Regions from separate parts of the Jeotgalibacillus aurantiacus genome, predicted to be linked through region 3. Evidence: riboswitches for the same ligand, from Rfam matches in the RefSeq annotation. Region 3 holds a riboswitch; each other region holds the start of a gene.
What was found. Region 3 has a riboswitch for S-adenosylmethionine ahead of H7968_RS12200 (O-acetylhomoserine aminocarboxypropyltransferase/cysteine synthase family protein). Riboswitches for the same ligand answer to the same signal wherever they lie in the genome.

Region 1: it holds a riboswitch for S-adenosylmethionine, as region 3 does, so the genes downstream of both, H7968_RS16505 (methionine ABC transporter ATP-binding protein) here and H7968_RS12200 (O-acetylhomoserine aminocarboxypropyltransferase/cysteine synthase family protein) in region 3, are expected to answer to the same signal.
Region 2: it holds a riboswitch for S-adenosylmethionine, as region 3 does, so the genes downstream of both, H7968_RS11450 (methionine ABC transporter ATP-binding protein) here and H7968_RS12200 (O-acetylhomoserine aminocarboxypropyltransferase/cysteine synthase family protein) in region 3, are expected to answer to the same signal.

Annotation. Positions count from the first base shown of each region.
Region 1 covers NZ_JACNMS010000007.1:76,008-78,189, forward strand. The annotation lists gene H7968_RS16505 (methionine ABC transporter ATP-binding protein) at 1-942, opposite strand, end outside; SAM riboswitch class I at 1,085-1,189, opposite strand; gene H7968_RS16510 (thioredoxin family protein) at 1,283-1,606, opposite strand; gene H7968_RS16515 (toprim domain-containing protein) at 1,607-1,969, opposite strand.
Region 2 covers NZ_JACNMS010000003.1:348,486-350,667, forward strand. The annotation lists gene H7968_RS11445 (methionine ABC transporter permease) at 1-264, opposite strand, end outside; gene H7968_RS11450 (methionine ABC transporter ATP-binding protein) at 254-1,282, opposite strand; SAM riboswitch class I at 1,422-1,527, opposite strand; gene H7968_RS11455 (FecCD family ABC transporter permease) at 2,075-2,182, opposite strand, start outside.
Region 3 covers NZ_JACNMS010000003.1:505,387-507,568, reverse strand. The annotation lists gene H7968_RS12200 (O-acetylhomoserine aminocarboxypropyltransferase/cysteine synthase family protein) at 1-1,149, opposite strand, end outside; SAM riboswitch class I at 1,262-1,376, opposite strand; gene H7968_RS12195 (hypothetical protein) at 1,719-2,182, opposite strand, start outside.

The DNA.
Region 1 (2,182 bases), on a different contig from region 3:
AAGATGGATAAAGAGAGAACCGTATGAACCATTTTGCGTTTGAGAGATTTTACCCTGAACGATATTGACATCAAGGTCAAATTTACGGATCAGGGTTGTAATGAGCGGTTGCTCAGCAGATTCGCCTACAAAAGACAGCTTTACAACGATGCCACCTTTATAATCCTTGAGCAGATGCTCAATTGTTTCCCGCGTTTCCTCCGGCTCTGTTACCTGCTGGACGAAACGCTTTGTAATTGGCTGTTTTGGCTGCTTGAACACTTCAAGCACATTTCCAAGTTCGACTACTTTTCCGTTTTCCATCACAGCAACGCGGTGACAGATCTTGCGGATCACATGCATCTCGTGAGTAATTAAGACGATTGTCAGACCAAGACGCTTATTGATGTCAACGAGAAGCTCGAGGATAGAGTCCGTTGTCTGAGGATCGAGTGCTGAGGTTGCTTCATCACAAAGCAGTACTTCAGGGTCGTTAGCCAGTGCGCGTGCAATACCGACGCGCTGCTTTTGTCCGCCTGAAAGCTGTGAAGGATAAGCATCCCCTCTTCCTTCAAGTCCGACCAGCTCAATCAGCTCGTTCACTTTCTTCTCGCGCTGACTTTTTGGTACGCCGGCAATTTCAAGCGGAAAAGCAATGTTTTCCGCAACCGTTCTTGACCATAGCAGATTAAAGTGCTGAAAGATCATGCTGATTTTTTGTCGGGCTTTTCGGAGGTCTCCGCCTTTTATAGAGGAAATCACTTTACCGTTAATGTCTACTTTTCCTTCCGATGGCTGCTCCAGGCCGTTTAACATACGGATCAGCGTACTTTTTCCGGCACCACTGTAGCCAATGACACCAAAAATTTCGCCTTCCTGGATCTGAAGATTAACGTTATCAACAGCAGTTAACAAACCGCTTTTCGTCTTAAAGATTTTTTTAACATCTGAGATGGTAATCATGCCATCACCTACTTTCATAAATTAACTTATTATCCCGTTAAAGGATCAACGTTTAATAGTGCCTGTCCCCCGGCACCTTCCCGGGATCAAAAAAAACGCCTTCCCGCAGATAAGCAGAAAGGCGTACGTAATAGACGTCTTTCTCTCATCTGCCAGGTTATCCTGTGTGACTTGGCACCTTTCCAGTCAGCTGACTGTCGGTTGCCGGGTTTCATCGGGCACGTCCCTCCACCACTCTTGATAAGAGTTAACTATATTTAAATGTCGATTAATGTCGTTTCATTTGAGTACGAGACAAATCGTATCATGCTGATTTTTTAAAGTCAACAAAAAAGTTTAATTATTTTGTCTGTAAGGTTAAGCGTTGAAATGCTTCAAATAAAGTCGGGACCGATTCGAATTTATAAATCTTCTCCTGCAGCCGGCCGTCTTTGAATAGCAATAAACAAGGTACGCTTTCAATTTCATATTTCTCTGCCAGCGACTCCACATAATTCAGATCCGCTTTACCGATCACAGGTTCCTTCACTGCAGCAGCTGTCACCTCTAGCATTTTACCGGCGAGCTTACACGTTCCGCACATCGGCGTATACAAATACATCGCAGTGCTTTCGCCTGTTTGAATATGTGTATTCAGTTGGTCAATGTTCCATTCCTTTATCATTTAAGAATTCATCCTTTTTTCCAAATACTCCGTGTAAATATCAATATCCGCTCCAACCAGAACCGATGCCAGATGCTGTTCCGGTGTAGTCGCCACTTCTTTGTACATGCGGTCAATGTAAAGATGTCCTGCCTCAGGAAACTCGCGTTTAAACAGCTTTCTAAGCTTCTCACCCGCTTCATCAGCATCAACCAGAATATACACTTCTCTATTAAAAAGCTGATCAATCAATTCATCCATCTTTGTCAAACTGATCGTTCCATTCGTGCAAATAATTTCAACAGGCTCCCTGATAATCGGCTGCACCTTCCTCTTATCAGAAGTCCCCTCAACAATAATGACCTTCCCATACAAATCATCCATACCCGATCACACCCTATCATCCTTAGTCACGGCTTGATTCCAGTATATGATACTACCTTTATTTTCGCCTGTATGGGTGGGAAATGCAAATTATTTGAAAGGCGGAGGCGACTCGTCCAGCAGGTTTATTTGACCACTCTTTGAGGTTATTTGACAACTTATTCGGTTTATTCAACCACTCTTTTGTTTTATTTGACCACTTTCCTTAGTTAC
Region 2 (2,182 bases), 160 kb from region 3:
TGTCCCGATTGAACTTCCTACAATCAGTCTTGTAATCGGTATAATGGCAACCATCAGGATGATAAACGGAATCGAGCGAAAGACGTTAATCACGCCGTTTAAAACGTTAAAAACAGCTGTATTCTCAAGTAAATGTCCTTTTCTCGTCACGACAAGCAGAATCCCTAGCGGAAATCCGATCAGTGAGGAGAAGAGGAGGGAAAAGCCGACCATGGCCAGTGTTTCCCAAAGTGCTTCAATGATTTGATCTGTATTAACCAGCATGTCGGGTCACATCCTTTACATACACATTTTCCTGTTGGATATAATGCAGTGCTTTTTGAATATCAGACTGCTGTCCATCGAATTCTACAATCAGATTGCCGTACGGGATGTCCTGCAGTTCGGTAATGTTTCCGTAAAGTACATTGACATCCAGATTGAACTTCCGTGAAAGTCTCGAAAGAAGGGGGGATCCGGCGGAATGCCCTGTGTACTGGATCCGGTAAACGTTCTTGAAGCTCTTCTTTTCAAGCTCCCTGACAATACTTTCAGGTAACTGATCATTCATGACGGAACGTACAAACCGTTTTGTTGTAGGGTGCTGCGGGTTCGTGAAGACTTCAAAAACAGTCCCTTTTTCTTTAATGATTCCTTCCTCGATGACTGCAACTTTATCGCATATCTCCCGAATGACAGTCATCTCATGCGTGATGATCAAAATCGTGATGTTGTACGCTTTATTGATTTTTTTCAGCAGGTCCAGAATCGACTGGGTCGTCTGCGGATCAAGCGCTGAAGTCGCTTCATCACATAACAGGATGGAAGGGTTGGTGGCAAGGGCCCGGGCGATACCGACACGCTGCTTTTGCCCACCGGATAACTGGTCAGGATATTGATCTGCCTTATCTCCGAGACCGACAAAGTCCAGCAGCTCTGTTACTCTGTTCCGGATTTTATCTTTCGGCTCCCGGCTGAGCAGCAGGGGAGTCGCGACATTCTGAAAAACAGTTTTAGAGTTCAATAGGTTAAAATGCTGAAAGATCATCCCGATGTCTTTTCTAATCGTTCTGATTTCCTGTTTGGAGCGGCTGTTTAAATCCTGTCCATGAATCAGGACTTTTCCTTCTGTTGGTTGTTCAAGCCAGTTCACACAGCGTATAAGTGAACTTTTTCCTGCACCGCTGAAGCCGATGACGCCATAGATTTCACCCGTCTCCACGGTCAAATCGATCCCTTTCAGTGCATGAACAGCCTCTTGGCCTTCACCGTATGTTTTTTTAACGTTTTCAAATTGAATCATCAGGATCCTCCTCTAAATATATGTTTTCAGGGCTGTTTAATCGGATTAAAGTTAAAAATATTATCCTGCTTTATTCAGGAAGAAACAGAAAAAAGCCTCTTCCTGCAAAACAAGAAGAGGCTGCTTATCGCAAACACTCTTCTCATCTGTCAGGCAAATCGCCTGCTGGAGTTGGCACGGTGCTTATTAATAAGTCCGCTGCCGAGGTATCATAGGGCCAGTCCCTCCACCTCTCTGGATAAGAAGAAATCGTTCTATTCAAATGTTGTCACTTACTTTACTATGCTGAAATAAGATTGTCAACCCTGTATTTCAGAAAAAACGGGCGGGGACCATCCTCCGCTTTCCGTGGCCGGGCGGTGAACCCGCCTGAGCTTCGCCCAGTCGGTTTCACCTGTCCCTTTCCGCCACAGGAGTCTACGGATGGTCCCAGCCCTTTGATATCTTCGTTGATCAACGGAACATGATGAGCTAGGACATTTTTAAAAATCAACAGATTGGTAGTCAAAATCATGAAAAGCCCCTGCTTTCGCAGGAGTTTTTTGATGGGTGTTGTTTAATAAGCTGGAAGAGTTTTAACTCAATTGTGAATGTTTTAGCAGTTCTCTTAACTATTACACTTTTTAATACGGATTTTAATTAATCAAAAAGAGGGAAGGATTTCCCCGGAGACTCCTACGGCGGAGGAGGGACAGGTGAAACCGTTGTGCGTAGCACAAGGGGTTCACCGCCCGGCCGTGGAAAGCGAAGGGGAAATCCTTCCCGGTTTTCATTTGCACAAATATCTATAAATCACTTCTTCAACAACAAATAAACAAAATAAGGTGCACCAATAATCGCGACGACTATGCCTGCAGGGACGCCGGTTGGGTCGATGAGGTTTCGGCCGATTGTGTCTGC
Region 3 (2,182 bases):
TGTAGCCGGATGAATGATCAGTGATTTCGCATCTCCAACATTGGCTACATGGGACCAAAGCTTTGTGTTGTCGATGACTTTTCTTCCTGCCTCACGTCCGCCTTTAATCCCGAACACAATGATTGAGCCTGGACCTTTAGGGAAATATTTTTTCGCCAGCTCATGTGAAGGGTGATTTTCGAGTCCAGGGTACTGAACCCAATCTACGGAAGGATGCGCTGCAAGATAGTCAGCGACCTTCTGAGCGTTTTCAACATGTCGTTCGAGGCGTAAATGCAACGTTTCAAGCCCCTGTAATAAATAGAATGCATTTTGCGGACTCAGGCACGCTCCGGTATCACGCAGCAGGTTGACCCGAAGCTTAGCAATAAAAGCCGCTTCCTCCAAATCAACAAAACGCAGTCCGTTATAGCTTGGGTCCGGCGTTGTAAAATCCGGGAAACGGCCGTTATCATAATTAAACTTCCCGGCATCCACCACAACACCACCGATTGTCGTACCATGACCACCGATCCATTTCGTTGCCGAGTGAACAACAATATCGGCCCCATGCTCAAATGGTTTATTCAAATAAGGAGTCGCAAACGTGCTGTCCACAATAAGCGGAACCCCTTCTTCATGAGCCACCTTCGCTACCGCTTCCGTATCAAGCACATGCAGGCTCGGATTTCCAATCACTTCAGCAAACACTGCCTTCGTTTTCGGACCAATGGCTTTTCGGACATTTTCAGGATCCGATACATCAACAAACGTTACATTGACGCCATAACGGGGCAACGTTTGCGCAAATAAATTATAGGTTCCACCGTATAAGTTCGTAGCTGCGACAATATCATCACCTGCACTCGCCAGATTCAACACTGCATAGGTGATCGCAGCCATTCCGGACGAAACAGCAACAGCCCCCACTCCGCCTTCTAAAAGAGCAATCCTGTTCTCAAACGCAGCAACCGTCGGATTTCCGATACGCGTATAAATATTGCCTGCCTCTTCTAAAGAAAACAGCTTCTGCGCATGCTCAGCACTGTCAAACACATACGACGTTGTCTGATAAACAGGAATCGCACGTGAACCAGTCGTTGGATCCGCTTCAGTAGCACCGTGTAATAATAACGTTTCAATATTGTACTGCGGGTTTTCGTTTGTCATGATCAAATCTCTCCTTTAGTGGTTGAATAAGTTGTCGAGTGGCTGCGGTAAAGGGATAAAGGAGAAGAGGGAAAAGAAAAACCCCCTTCATAAGAAGAGGGTTTTGATCCTCCTCTTATCTTTCAGATCAGTCCGATCTGTAGGAATTAGCACCTTTCCAAGTCAAGGCTGACTCGTTGGTTGCCGGGCATCGCAGGGCCTAGTCCCTCCGCCACTCTGGATAAGAGTTTATTAAGTTATGGTTTTGGTATGCATTGATGTTAATCTCTTGTTGAGGATTATAGAGCGGTTGGAAACAGAAGTCAACCTTTTTCTGAATATTTTATTTATTGGTTTTTAATTTATTTCTGTTTAGAAAATTGGTCAGGAGGCCCCCTTCGCTTTCCACGGCCGCGCGGTGAGCCAGCTAGCGCTTTGCGCTACGCTGTCTCACCTGTCGCTCCTCTGCCGTAGGAGTCTTCGGGGGCCTCCTGACCTTGGGAACACTTCAATCAAAATCTAATATTCCGAATAACTTTTAGTTCAAAAATTAAACTGGATGTTCTTCAGTTGAATGATGTATTAGATTTTTATTGCTCAAATTGATAAATTGGATCGTTTTCGTCGTATTTCAGTTCCAGACTTTCCGGAATTTGAAGGTGGTAAATTGTTAGGCCTTCTCTGAAGTTCATATTGGATAATATATGCGGGTCGCTATCCATGAATTGTTCATTGACGATTGATGGGGTGAATTGAGCGTACTCTAAATCAATGTGAGACTGTTCAGGGATTTTCAGAATCATTGTTCCCTGTGAGTAAGTGAATTCACTTTTCCAAAAGTCTTCTGAGACATCAACTCCATTTACTAAGAAAGGAGTTGCATAGGTGTCAATTAGTATCTCCGCATCCAGTCCGGATTCTTCTGTGATAATAATGGTGTGATTGTGAGAAGTATAAATCCCAGTTGAATCTTTAAGCTCCAATGTCTCTGTTTGCAACTCAATCCTTTCCTGTCCCTTGAAGTATTTCTCATCAATTTTCTCAAAGTTTCTGT